One region of the Desulfitobacterium elongatum genome, then DNA from elsewhere that is predicted to be linked to it. Evidence: riboswitches for the same ligand, from Rfam matches in the RefSeq annotation. Region 1 holds a riboswitch; each other region holds the start of a gene.

Evidence for each region. Region 1 has a riboswitch for cobalamin ahead of purF (amidophosphoribosyltransferase). Riboswitches for the same ligand answer to the same signal wherever they lie in the genome.
Region 2: another riboswitch for cobalamin. It lies ahead of cbiE (precorrin-6y C5,15-methyltransferase (decarboxylating) subunit CbiE); the one in region 1 lies ahead of purF (amidophosphoribosyltransferase).
Region 3: another riboswitch for cobalamin. It lies ahead of ACZ42W_RS18890 (alpha-ribazole kinase); the one in region 1 lies ahead of purF (amidophosphoribosyltransferase).

Annotation. Positions count from the first base shown of each region.
Region 1 covers NZ_AP038772.1:2,917,089-2,921,619, reverse strand. The annotation lists gene ACZ42W_RS13600 (putative ABC transporter permease subunit) at 1-1,756, shown strand, start outside; partial or broken gene ACZ42W_RS13595 (methyl-accepting chemotaxis protein) at 1,871-1,976, shown strand; cobalamin riboswitch at 2,317-2,487, shown strand; gene purF (amidophosphoribosyltransferase) at 2,656-4,071, shown strand; gene thiC (phosphomethylpyrimidine synthase ThiC) at 4,102-4,531, shown strand, end outside.
Region 2 covers NZ_AP038772.1:3,861,985-3,866,515, forward strand. The annotation lists gene cobM (precorrin-4 C(11)-methyltransferase) at 1-598, opposite strand, end outside; gene cobI (precorrin-2 C(20)-methyltransferase) at 993-1,712, opposite strand; gene cbiE (precorrin-6y C5,15-methyltransferase (decarboxylating) subunit CbiE) at 1,728-2,951, opposite strand; cobalamin riboswitch at 3,122-3,299, opposite strand; gene cbiD (cobalt-precorrin-5B (C(1))-methyltransferase CbiD) at 3,400-4,531, opposite strand, start outside.
Region 3 covers NZ_AP038772.1:3,990,897-3,995,427, reverse strand. The annotation lists gene ACZ42W_RS18900 (flavodoxin family protein) at 73-558, shown strand; gene ACZ42W_RS18895 (DUF401 family protein) at 706-1,911, shown strand; cobalamin riboswitch at 2,038-2,217, shown strand; gene ACZ42W_RS18890 (alpha-ribazole kinase) at 2,314-3,057, shown strand; gene ACZ42W_RS18885 (ECF transporter S component) at 3,116-3,634, shown strand; gene ACZ42W_RS18880 (ABC transporter ATP-binding protein) at 3,647-4,531, shown strand, end outside.

The DNA of each region.
Region 1 (4,531 bases):
GCCGAAGGGTGCGTTAATCGGAATGGTAGTCCTTTTGTTGGGATTGCTCTCCCTCTTAGTTTCCTTAGGCTTTTCTGCCTATGGGTCTTTGAAAACGATGTCACCCCAAACGGTCCAAGGGTTCCTTTCCCTGTTATTCATGGGTGGCTTGATCAGCCAGATCATTTTTGGCATTACGGCAGCCTTTGCTGCCCTTTATATGTCCGAGGATTTAGAGCTTCTATTCATGGCACCCGTCCCCCTCAAGGTCGTTTTTGCCGTAAAATCTCTGTCAGTGATCGGAAGTAACGTATTGACAGCACTTTTATTTGTCTTCTTACCGGGAGTTTTTTGTGGGCTATTTTTTCAAGCGGGAGCCACCTTCTACCTTTTGGTTTTCTTGGTGGGTCTTGGGCTATTGGCGATAGGTACCGCTGTAGCTGAACTCCTCAACCTGCTGGTGATGCGTCTTGTCCCGCCACATCGGAGTAAGGAAGCCGTTGGCTTTATCGGGGCTTTGGCAGGCATTCTGATTGCCTTGGTTTTTCAGCTTCCGAGCATGGTGATAAATAATGAAGATAAGTTAAACATAGGCGTTTGGCTAGCAGGCCAAGAACAGATGCTCAAAGTGATGGACTTCTTCCCCTGGGGATGGGGCTCAGAAGCTTTAATTGCAGGGATTTCAGGGAACTTCCTCGCCGGACTTGGCTGGAGCCTCTTGATCTTCTTCGTGGGCGCTTTCCTGTTTATGATGGCTTTCAAGCTTGTTGAACGGGGATTCCGCCAGGGCTTCATATCACTGAGTCAAGGAGAAGGGGGTAGACGTCGTAAAAAACGGGTTACCGTCGTGCAAGGGGAAGAGCATCGCCTGCAGGGAAAGGCTTTATCTTCACTATTTAAGGAAGAGGTCATCGGTGTAGGCTCTCCTTGGCTGGGAATGTGGGCAGTGGCTAAGAAAGATTTACTTTATATGAAGCGTGACACCCGGGAATGGTTTGGCTATTTGACGCCCTTGATTATCATGCTCTTCTTTGTGGCCCAATTCATGTTTTCCCATGCCGATTCAAGCCGCACTTCCTTAATAACCGTATTGATTATGTACACCGTCATGTTCAGCGGTAACATGGCTTTGCAATCATTCGGTCGCGAAGGAGAATCTGACTGGCTATTAAATAGCGTTCCCCTTGCGGGATGGCCAGTGGTCTGGGGGAAATTGCTAGCAGCCGTTCTTCCGACGTTGTTATTAATGGAAGTCTTGTTAGTCGGGACATCCTATGCAATCGGTATGTCTACTACCTTGATTTTTGCTCTGGCGATAGGGGCGGTGCTTCTCTCCCTGGGGTCAAGCGCGATCGGACTCTTTTACTCCATTAATAACTGCCGCTATAATCCAGACACTCCCCAACAGCGTATTTCACCCGGAGCTTCCCTATTTATGTATCTTATTAACTTGTTTTTTATCCTCTTATTAGCAGTGGGCATCGTCTATCTTTTTCGACCGGCAGAGCTGGTCTCTCTTCTTCAGGAACTCCCGCCGATAACCTTCGAAGGTGGGTTTCTGTCAGCTATCCTTTATGTTTTGTATCTCTTGAGCCGACCCTTGTTGTGGCCGACAACGTTACGGATTCTGATGGGAACCATCGTGACTGGCGGCGTATGGGCAGTGATGTTTCTTGGATTTATGGCCGCTACAGTTCGGCAGAGCCGAAAAGGCTTCCGAGTAGAAATCGTCACAGGTCGAAAGAAGAAGCTCGGGAAAAGACGAGTGAGTAAATAAACGTAGTGTGAGTTTAGTAAACGTATGTGTGTGAGTCAGTAAACGTATAAGGATAAGATTAAGATTAAGCGGGCGTACAGCCCGCTTATCATTTTTCCAGTACCTCAAAGAGACTCTGGTATCGCCGAGCAAACGAATTTACTGGCTTTGAATGCAGCCATCGAAGCGGCACGGGCAGGAGAACAGGGACGTGGCTTTGCCGTCGTCGCTGAAGCGGTTGAAAAAATGAATACTGGAGAAAAGCAAGTGACACAGGGTAAGGAAATGTCCCATAAAGTCGAATCAGAATTTGAGACCCTTGAGCAATCCGTAATAGAGCTTGATGCCATCATGGATACGATCGCTTTATCTGCTCAAGAAGAATCGATGTCTGTAGAACAAGTCGCCACTTTAAGAAAAGAGTTTTAGGATAGGTTGACTCTATAGTGGAAAACGGAAAAGGCTTAGGAGTGCATATGACGCATGCTTAAGCCTTTTGTGGTTTTAGGATATAAATTATAGGTAAATTATATAAGAATAGTCTTGACAAGTCTGAAAAATGAGAATATTATCTAAAGTAAATTCACTATATTTTTACAGGTGCCCGAGAGGGAGAATAGGGAACCGGGTGGAATTCCCGGACGGACCCGCCACTGTAAAGGGGAGCCTTTGCCATTTCCACTTTGTAAGAAGGAAGGAGGCAAAAGGCCGTGAACCTGAGTCAGGAGACCTGCCTGTAAAATTGAACTGTCGGCTTCGCGTATAAGTCGGCTTGAGTGAGGATGATGGAAAAATCCGCACCCTATTAGGGTTGCGGATTTTTTTGTTATCTATTTTTTCATTAGCCTCTGGTCATTAATCGAAAAATGTTCCTCGTTCAATTTAGGTGATAAACGAAGTCACAAGGGAGGGAAGAAAAAATGTACCTTGATGAATCTAATGATAAGCCCCGAGATGAATGTGGTGTATTCGGTATCTATTCTCCTGGTGATGAGGTAGGCTTTAAAACCTATTTTGGTTTAAACGCTCTACAACACCGAGGAGAGGAAAGTGCAGGCATAGCCATCTCCGATGGGACGGAAATTCATTTACACAAAAAAATGGGGCTAGTAACAGACGTTTTTAATGAAAATCTTTTAAGCACCTTAAAAGGGGGCATAGCGATTGGTCATGTCAGGTATTCCACCTCAGGCGATAGTTCAGAGGTCAATGCTCAACCTTTATTGTACAGGAATTATAGGGGGAGTGTGGCTCTCGCTCATAACGGCAACTTAACCAATGTCTCTCTATTGAAAAAGAGATTGGAACCGACTCGTTTATCTAAGGAAATCAGTACCGATAGTGAAATATTTTTTGGATTTATGGCTAAGTACAGACAACTTCCCTTAGAGAAGATCCTAGAACTCTGTATGAGTGAAATCTCCGGTTCGTTTTCTCTAGTCGTGATGACAAAAAACAGTCTCATCGGCCTGCGGGATCCATACGGAATGCGGCCCCTCTGCCTTGGAAAATTAAAAGGAACGAAATCAGGCTATGTACTTGCTTCTGAAACCTGTGCCGTCGAAACTGTGGGCGGAGAATTTATCAGGGAAATTGAACCCGGGGAGATCGTGATTATAGACAAAAATGGAATTCATTCTATACCTACGCGCTCTAGCTCGGGTAACCGCCACCTCTGTATTTTTGAATATATCTACCTTTCTCGCTCCGACAGCGTAATTGACGGTAGAACTGTCAATTTAGTTCGTCGGGATTTTGGCAGGGAACTGGCTAAAGAATTTCCGGTGGAGGGGGACGTGGTAATTTCTGTCCCAGATTCTGGAATGGCCGTGGCGATGGGATATGCTGAAGAGCGCGGTCTGCCTTTCCGGGAAGGTTTGATCAGAAATCGCTATATGGGCAGGACCTTTATAAGGCCTGGGCAAAAAAACCGGGAGCAAGCTGTCAGAATGAAATTTAATACTATCGATGAGATACTTCAGGGTCAACGGGTAGTGATTGTAGACGATTCACTTGTGAGGGGAACTACCAGTAGTCACATCATCCGTATACTACGGGAGGCAGGGGCAAAAGAAGTCCATTTTTTAGTGGCTTCTCCACCCCTATGCTATCCCTGTTATTACGGAATCGATATTTCATCCTCTGGAGAACTCGTCGCTGCTCGCAGGTCTATCGAAGAGATTAGACTTCATATCGGGGCAGATAGTCTTCATTATCTCGATTTAGAACGAATGCTTCGAGTATTGAAGCGACCCCACGATTTTTGCACAGCCTGTTTTGACGGTGTTTACCCTGTGCAACTTTTGGGAACCGATTCAAAGGTTTCCATAATATAAGAAATAATTAAATCAAAGAGGAGGACAATTATGAGTTTATTGACTAGCGCTTTAAAGGGAATCATTACACCTGAAATGGAACAGGTGGCGTCTAGGGAAGGAGTCTCACCGGAATTTATTCGGCAAGGAGTTGCTGAGGGTACGATTGTTATTCCCGGTAATATCAACCATAAGAATATCGTTCCGGTTGGAATTGGCAAAGGACTGCGTACGAAGGTCAGTGCCAGTATCGGTCTGTATGGAAGCGAGGCCACAATCAGTGGGGAAGTTGAAAAAATCAGAACCGCTCTAGAAGTAGGTACAGATGCCCTAATGGACCTTAGTGTCAGCGGTGATATTGATGCAATGCGCCAAGAAACCTTAAGTTCCGCTACTGTACCAGTAGGAACCCTACCCGTCTATCAAGCGATGGCTGAAGCCGTGAAAAAGTACGGCTCGAGTGTGAAAATGGGTGTTGAAG
Region 2 (4,531 bases), 940 kb from region 1:
GGTAAACGACGGCCACTGGTGTATCTGAAGAATACCCCTGACACAGCGTTGCAACAACTTCCCCAATCTCTTGAACACTCAAGAAAATGGCCATACTCGCTTGATGCTGAGCTAAAAGCGCTAGATTCTCCTTTTCCGGCACGGGTGTACGACCTGCCAAACGGGTCAGAATTAAAGTTTGACTCACATCTGGTAGAGTGAATTCTTTTTTTAGAGCAGCCGCGGCTGCAAAAACGGAGCTTACACCCGGAATGACTGAATAACTGATTCCCTGCTCATCGAGAAGTTGCATCTGTTCTTGGATGGCTCCATAGACACTCGGATCTCCAGTATGAAGGCGCACCACTTTTTCCTGCTGTTTAACACCCTCAACCATTATCTCTAACGTTTCCTCCAAGGTAAGTCCTGCACTGTCAAACAATGCAATCCCTGCTCGACAATGTGTAAGAATTTCCGGGTTGACTAAGGACCCCGCATATATGACTCGATCAGCTTCCTCAAGAGCTTTTTTCCCCTTCAGGGTGATTAGATCCGGATCACCCGGCCCCGCTCCCACGAAGAGAACTTGACCATGGTCATTTACTACATTTATTTCCAAGTCATTTCACTCCAATCTATATATGAAGGCTCTGGATACTAGAAAGAATACCGAAGGATTTTGTTTTACTAGAGTATAGCGGCTTCTAAGCGAGCAGGTAATCAAACTTCGCGAAAAGTACGCAGCGGAGACGGGTTGGAAACACGGACGTTTCCAACCGGCTATGAGGCAACAAGTGCGAAAGCAGTGCTTTCGGGAGCCGATTTAGCCACGAAAGCCTCCGGTTGAGGGTTTCGCCCGAAGCCGCACGCTCAAGAGATAGCTTAACGGCTGAAGGTGAACCCGTCGGAGTGAAGAACTTAAGCGATTAGTTTGATCCGCGCAGCTTACAGAGTGTACGGTGTAAAGCAAAATCCTGGAGATATCCCAAATAATTCTAGTTTCTTATTTAGATCTACTTCTGCTTCAAAAGAACTATGCTTAAGTAATCGACCTTTTCCAACTCTTCCTGAGCGTCCAACACCCGAATATTCTCTCCAGCCTGACCCACACGTGTTGCTAAAACTGCTTGTGCACCTGTCGTCTGGATACGCTTCAATACTTCCGGAAGATTTCGAGATACTTTCATAAGGACGAGATTGGGGTATTTCTCATACTCCTCTAACCCTTCGATTCCCGGTAGGATGACCAAGGGTTCATCCCCTGTCGCCAACGGCCAATTGACACGTGCTGCCGCTGCTGCCATAGCTGTGATTCCCGGAATCGTCTCAATCTGCTCAGGAGATAAAACATGTTCAAGGATAGTAAGAAGATAGCTGTACGTACTATATAAGGATGGATCTCCTAAGGTGAGAAATGCAACTGAATTACCCTTTTGCATCTCATCCTGTATTTTATCTGCTGCACTCTGCCAGGCAGCACGGAGAATGCTCTCGTCTGAAGTCATCGGCATTTCCATTTCCATAATCCTGACCCCACTTGGACAATGGGTCTTTGCTATCTCCCAGGCGATACTTTCACGCTCCATTTTAGATTTAGGTATAGCGATGACCTCGATTTCTTGGAGAACTTCGACCGCTCTCAAGGTGATAAGCTTTGGATCCCCCGGTCCCACTCCGACTCCGTAGAATTTAGCTGCACTTACTTTTTGCTCTTCCCTATTATCAGAGTTCAATGATTTACCTCCTTCTTATAACCCCTTCTGTGCTGACAAGATAAAGACTGGATTAAGTGCCTGGGCCAGATGAAAATCTTTGATTCCTTTCCAACGCACCGCTTGTATAGAAATTACATCAATTTCCTGATAATCAAGTGTTCTTAATGCCTCTATGCCTTTGGCTACGGTCTCCAAGGTAACTGCAGTGATGACCACTCGTCCCCCAGGTAGTAGAGGCGCTTGCCTCAGAATCTCCTCGACTTGACCATGACTTCCCCCAATGAGACAAACATCCATAGGAGGGATACCCGATAAGGCTTCGGGGGCAGTTCCACGAATTAGTCGAAGATTAGACACTTGAAATTTTTCCTGATTCTTAAGTATAAGTTCTTGAGCCTCAGGATCCTCTTCAACCGCGAACACACATCCTCGCTGAGCTAACAGTGCTGCTTCAATACTAAGGCTCCCCGTTCCTGCTCCGACATCAAGAACCCGATCCTTCCCTGAGATCTTAGCCTTTGAAAGAACTTGAACTCGAATTTCACTTTTCGTCATGGGGACTTTTCCCCTGATAAATTCTTCATCCGAGATACCAAAGCCACTTTGAAGCTGGACCTCTTGTCGAGTCCTTCCATACTGGGAGTTTTCCGGATAGATTATCATCACAGCGTTGGGATAATTTGTTACTGAGTCGATCAGTTCATTAGTATCCGTATCGACCCATTCTTCATCTGGATAGCTTAAAGAGTTCCCGATGGAAATCTGAGGATTGAAACCATAAGATTTATAATATGCAGCAATTCTTTGAGGAGTATTATCCCCACCTGTAAGAATTCCTAAAGGTTTACATACATTAAGGGGCAAACTTTCAATACTCCGACCATGGACACTCATGAGCTCTGCCTCTTGCCAAGGGACTCCTGCCCGAGCGAAAGCAAATTGTAAGGAACTAATTCCAGGAAAAACTTTGATTATCTCTTCAGGAAATTTCTTTCGGATCAAGGGAAGTAAACTATAGAACCCCGGATCCCCCGAAACGAGGACTCCGACTTGTTTTTTCAGATTCAACGCCTGCTGAATGGTTTGAATCGCCAACTGTAAATCCCGATCGACCCGAAATCGTTCTCCCGAGAACGTCGGAAATAGTTCAAGGGCACGAGCTCCACCCAGCAAAACATTACATTGAGCTACCTCTTCTTCGATTGCGGAAGGCAGCCATTCTGAGTTCCCAGGACCAATCCCCAAAATTTGTATCATCTTATTCACCTACCTTCTCTGACCTAGACGACGTCATAGCTGACATTCCCCAGAATATACTTTAAAGAACTATTTTGGATTAAGATGGAAGATAAAAAAAGAGCCTGAGCGGCTCTTTTATGTCTTTATTCGGATATTCCGAAAAAACACATCACACCTATCGCTCGTAGGTTAAGTGAATAATCAAGGCAGGTCTCCTGGCTTCCAATCATCATTCCTCTCCCCTTCCCGGTTTTATCCAGTGGGTTACTGAAAGGAACTCTTGGTTCACAGTGGCGGGACCGCACCGGATTTTCACCGGCTTCCCTTTTCATCCTCAAACGAGGAACCTTGAACATCTTCTATTCAGCTTTCAAGTTGGCAACTCTCTGTGGAATTTAGTTCAGAAATCCGACTTTGCTTCTGAGGTAAGCATATACTTTATCTTAAGTATTTATTCTCTAATTTTCTAGAAAATCCTTCTCAAGGTTAATTTTAAATTGTGGAAATCTTTTAAACCTTCTGGCCAATCCCAAAACTCTTTAATGGTTCTCTCAGCTTGTTCATCCCATGCGACCATCTCACCATTAAGCAGAGTAAACACCGTCCCAATTTGTATTTGCCCGTGTACATGATCCATGGCTCTCAAGCTGGCGCGATGGGCCAATTCAAAAAGCAAAGCTTCCCATCCCTCCGCTAATAATTCCTTTGCCGCACCTTCCGTTGTCGGAAGCTCGGCAAGCTCTTTTAACCTCTCAACGGATACTCCAGCTAAAGCAGCATGGGCCAGAAGAATTTCCATTCGAGCATCGGCCACATGAGTATGAGTATGGAATATTCCACCAGCAACCTTAATCAACTTCCCAATATGACCAAACAATATAACTTTCTCTATCTTACGAAAGGCTGCTTCTTCTAATAAAAAGCCCACAAAATTGCTCATCTGAACAATTGCTTCGGCAGGGACTAGCAATTTCTCTGTCGCAGCCCTAAATCCATAGTGTCCCGGGGTTAATATGATCGCTCGATGACCATAAGCAACTGCTTGATCAAGTTCTGGCAATATCGAGGTCTTGAAGGCCTCTTCGGACATAGGGCGGACGATTCCTGTGGTTCCTAAAATAGAGATCCCTCCGACGATTCCTAAGCGAGGGTTGAGTGTCTTCTGAGCAATTTCTTCTCCTCTCGGAACTTCAATTACAACCTCGACCGCTTCCTTCGAAAAAACCTCCCGAACTGCGTCCCGAATCATCTGACGCGGAACAGGATTGATTGCACTTTCTCCAACCGGAACCTGAAGTCCCTTCTTGGTTACAACCCCAACCCCCTGTCCACCACGGATAACGACATTTCCACAATTCGATAACACTTTGACAGACGCCTGAATCTCTAAACCATGCGTGATATCCGGATCATCTCCAGCATCTTTAATAATTCCAACGCGTGAAACATCCCCATCTATCTTCTCACAACTTTTTATTATGAGAGTAAGCCGTTGTCCACCTGGCAGAGGAATATCTACTTCGGAGCCCTGCCAATTATCTTTAATCAGGAGACATGCTGCCTTAGCTGCACCTGCTGCGCAACTTCCTGTCGTGAAC
Region 3 (4,531 bases), 1.1 Mb from region 1:
CTTGTATAACAACCTGTCTTCTCTATACTTAGAAATAGTGTTTAAAATCATGGATTGAAGGAGTGGGATTTTATGAAAATCGCTATCGTTTATTACAGCAAGACTGGAAATACCAAAAAAGTAGCAGAACTTATTGCGGTGGGTGCTAATAGCATTGAAAATGTGGAAGTGAAATGTATGTCGATCGAGGACGTGGATAATGAATTCATAATGGAGGCTAAAACGATTATCTTTGGCTCCCCGACTATTGCTGGTACCTTTTCATGGCAAATAAAACAATGGTTGGATACATCTAGAACAATCAAGTTTGGTGGAAAACTGGGGGCCGTTTTTGCTACAGCCGATTATATAGGTGGTGGAGCAGAAGTAACAGAGCTAGGATTGATTGCAGAGTTGTTGGTAAAAGGGATGTTAATCTATTCGTCTGGTGCTGCTGAGGGTCAGCCTTTTATTCACTATGGTCCTGTGTGCATTCAAGAGGGTGATGAAGACCAGAAAGAAAGGGCAAGAATATTTGGGATGCGATTAGCTAAAAAGAGCGTTGAACTGTTTAGCTAAACTAGATTAAGTGTTCGCTTATAATCTCACGGACCTGAAATCCGTGAGATTATTGTTTGAGATTAGTGGTTAGGTATGGGTCAGGAAAATTGTGTGACTAAATAATCTTTAGAACAATAAACTGTATTTTGACGAGGAGAAGTACCTATGGATTTAATAAAAATTTTATTGGTATTTATTATGATTATTGTGGCAATGAAATTTAAAAAGCCACTATATATTTCAATTTTAGTTGGTATCATAGGAATAAGTATATTTTTTAATGTGGGTATTATACAAACTTTGAAAATAATGGGTCTTTCGAGCATTAGTCAAGTAACAATCTCTTTGGTTTTATCGTTCTATTCCATTACTTTTTTGCAGAGAATGCTTGAAAAGAGGGATCATTTATTTCTAGCAGAAAAGTCATTGAGTGGAATGTTTAATAGTCGAAGAGTTAATGCAATGCTTGCACCTTTTATTATCGGGCTATTACCATCAGTAGGTTCTATTATCATAGCAGCTCCAATTGTGGATAATGCAGGTGGAGATTTTATTAGTCAGGAAGATAAAACATTTATTACTAGCTATTTCAGGCATATATCAGAAGCTTTTCTGCCTACCTATTCATCGATTATTTTAGCTTTGCAATTATCAGGTGTTGACATGACTGCTTTTGTAGTGGGTATGCTACCAATGGTTTTAATCTTATTCTTATTAGGATATTTGTTCTATGTGAGAAAGATACCAAAAGAAACGGGATTGCCAGATTCAATTGACAAAAAGGAAGATGCTAAAAATTTGATACGTAGTTTATGGACAATTGCATTAACAATCGTAATTATACTTTTTTTCAAATGCCAAGTTTACATAGGCGTCATTCCAGTCATTATAATGAGCTTCATAATCAATAAATTTTCTTTTAAGGAAGTAGCGCCTATGTTTATTAGCGCATTTGAATCCAAGTTATTAATTAGTACTGTGATTATTATGATGTTTAAGGATGTTTTAACATACACAGGTGTAATAAATAAATTACCACAAGCATTTGGAGGGTTGCCCGTTCCAACGGTTGTTATATTTTCCCTTATTTTCATAGTTGGAACTATGATTGCAGGTTCACAAGCAATTATAGCAATAAGCATGCCTTTAGCATTTGCAGCTATACCTTATGGAGGTTTAGCACTAATGATATTGCTAATGTGTTTAACATATATGGCGATGCAAATTTCTCCAACTCATATTTGTTTAGCAATAGTAACTGTGCATTTCAACACATCATTTTTAGACTTGGTCAAAAGAACTATTCCTATTATGGTTATGTTTTTAATAATTATTTCTGGATATTGTTACTTTTTATATTTATTTCAATAGGTTTCATTAAATGATGTACATAACCAACTCTTTGAAAAGTAGTTTTGCGACGCTCGATTTTCGTACAGATACAAAAAAAGCTTGACATTAATCTGATCTGGTCTAGAATGGGATTAGAATATTTCAACAATTAAATGGATTATAGGTGCCCTTCACGCGAGGGAGAATAGGGAACTGGGTGTGAATCCCAGACGGACCCGCCACTGTAAAGAGGAGTCTCATGCAGAGATGCCACTGGGTAACTGGGAAGGTATGTAAGAGACAATGACTCTAAGTCAGGAGACCTGCCTATAATCTAGAAGCACATGAAGTATGGTAAAGTTCATGGTCTTTTTGCTTTATCCGAGAGGAGGAAGCGAGATGACTATGAACTTTTTATTTTTGCAAGAAAGGAGGGGGGAAATGGGATATCATGGGCGAGATGTTGAGGTGGTTTCCTTAAATGAGGCACAATACCTTGTGGCAGCATGCGATTCTTGTGGTGCCATCGGTATGAAGGAGCGCGATGTAGTCAAAGTGCCTTGGAGCATAACAGGGAGGTTTACTGCACGAGTCGCTTTGCTGGAAGTACTCTCCATTGGGGCGATTCCACAGATGATCACGATTGCGATTTCTAATGAGCCTAAGCCTGCAGGTGAAGAAATACTTAAGGGGGTGAGAGAGGAGCTAAAGGTTATGGATCTGGCTTCGATGCCTATGGCTATTAGTACAGAAAAGAATATGCTCACAGAGCAAACAGGCTTAGGGATTACTGTAGTAGGGGTTTGTGAAAAAGCGAAGCTTAGAATCGGACAATCTAAACCTGGAGATGGTATTTTTTGTATGGGCCATCCTAAGGTGGGGCCGGAGATCCTTAGTCCAGATGATCCGGAAATTGTCCAAGGTGATCATCTTGTAAAATTACTAGGATACCGTGCGGTTCATGACATTATCCCAGTGGGATCTCAAGGAATACGTGGTGAAGTCAATGCGATTGCTTCGATAGTAGGTGTTGAATTTATGAGAGAACCGAAATGCGAACTTAATCTAGAAAAATCGGCAGGACCATCAACGTGTGTTATTTTTACGGCACCTGAGAATATTCAACTTGGCGACTTTGGAACGATTCCGATCTGTAAGGTTGGGAGGCTCGGTGGGATTATTTAAGGTTCAAAATTAAAGGGTACAAGTAGGATGAAGTAATAAAATTAAGGGGGAATTTATAATGATTAACCGTTCAAATTCAAAGGAAGAAACCATCAAGAACTCGGCCCTGAATATAAGACGGATTGCAATCATGGCCGTTTTTATTGCATTGAGTGCAGTGGGTGCCTTGATTAAAATCCCGAGTCCAGTTGGGACAGTGGGCTTGGATTCTGCACCGGGCTTTTTCAGTGCATTAGCCTTTGGAGGACTTGAAGGAGCCGTAGTCATTGCTCTCGGTCATTTACTTTCTTCAGCGGTCGTGGGTTTCCCACTTGGAATTCCTATGCATTTAGTGATCGCTGTAGAAATGGCTGTCTTTGCCTTGATTTATCGCTTCGTCAATAAGAAAATGGGTTTAATTGCTGCGGTGATCGTGACGTCCCTCTTAAATGGCGTGGCGGGTGCGTTTATGGTTTTTCCTATGGGTGGTATGGGAGCCGTTTTAGGGTTAATGCCCTTCTTATTGGTGGGTTCAGTCATCAACATTGTGGTATCAGCGTTAGCGTATAAAGCTCTCAAGGGAAGTCGATTGATTTAGAGGGGTGTAACTGTGGAGCAGGTCGTTGAATTAAAGAATGTTTCTTACCGCTATCCTCACGCTGAGGTTGAGAGTTTGAAACAGGTCAACTTAACGGTGGAGAAGGGGAAATTCGTCGTTTTAATGGGTCGCACAGGAGCAGGAAAAACAACGTTAAGTTTATGTTTAAATGGACTGATTCCACAGCTTATGCAAGGGAATTTAATCGGAGAGGTCATCGTTGCTGGTAAAGAGACAAGTAAGTATCGAGTGCAGGAATTGGCTAAGCAGGTAGGACTTGTCCTTCAGGAAGCAGAAAGCCAGATTGTTGGGAGAACAGTAGCAGAAGATGTAGCTTTTGGACCCCGAAATTTCGGTGTACCGATTGAAGAGGTTCATAGAAGAGTTGAACGAGCGCTAGAAAGTGTTCAATTGAGAGAACATAACGGGCGCTCCACGGCTGAGTTATCAGGTGGAGAAAAACAAAGGCTAGTGATTGCTGGAGTACTAGCCATGGAGCCCGAAATTATGGTTCTGGATGAGCCAACCTCTGAACTCGATCCTGAGGGGCGAGTAGAAATCTATCGGGCCTTAGATGATCTCTGTCGGGAAGAAGATCGGACTCTTCTCGTGATTGAACATTCGAGTGAAGAGATCCTTCAAAGAGCAGATGAACTTGTTGTACTTGATCACGGGGAGATTGCTTGGCAAGGGGCTCCTGAAAAGCTTTTTCGCAATATTCCTTTTTTGCAGGAATTCGGGATAAAGCCCTTGCCGGTAAGCCTTTTAGGTTGGGAGTTTTATCAAAGGGGCTGGATTGAATTTGAAGATATCCCTTTAGACGTTGCGAGTGCTGAGTCCCTGATTCGCAGTTTAACAAGTAAACAAAAGTTGCGGAACGTAATGGACCCATTGGCC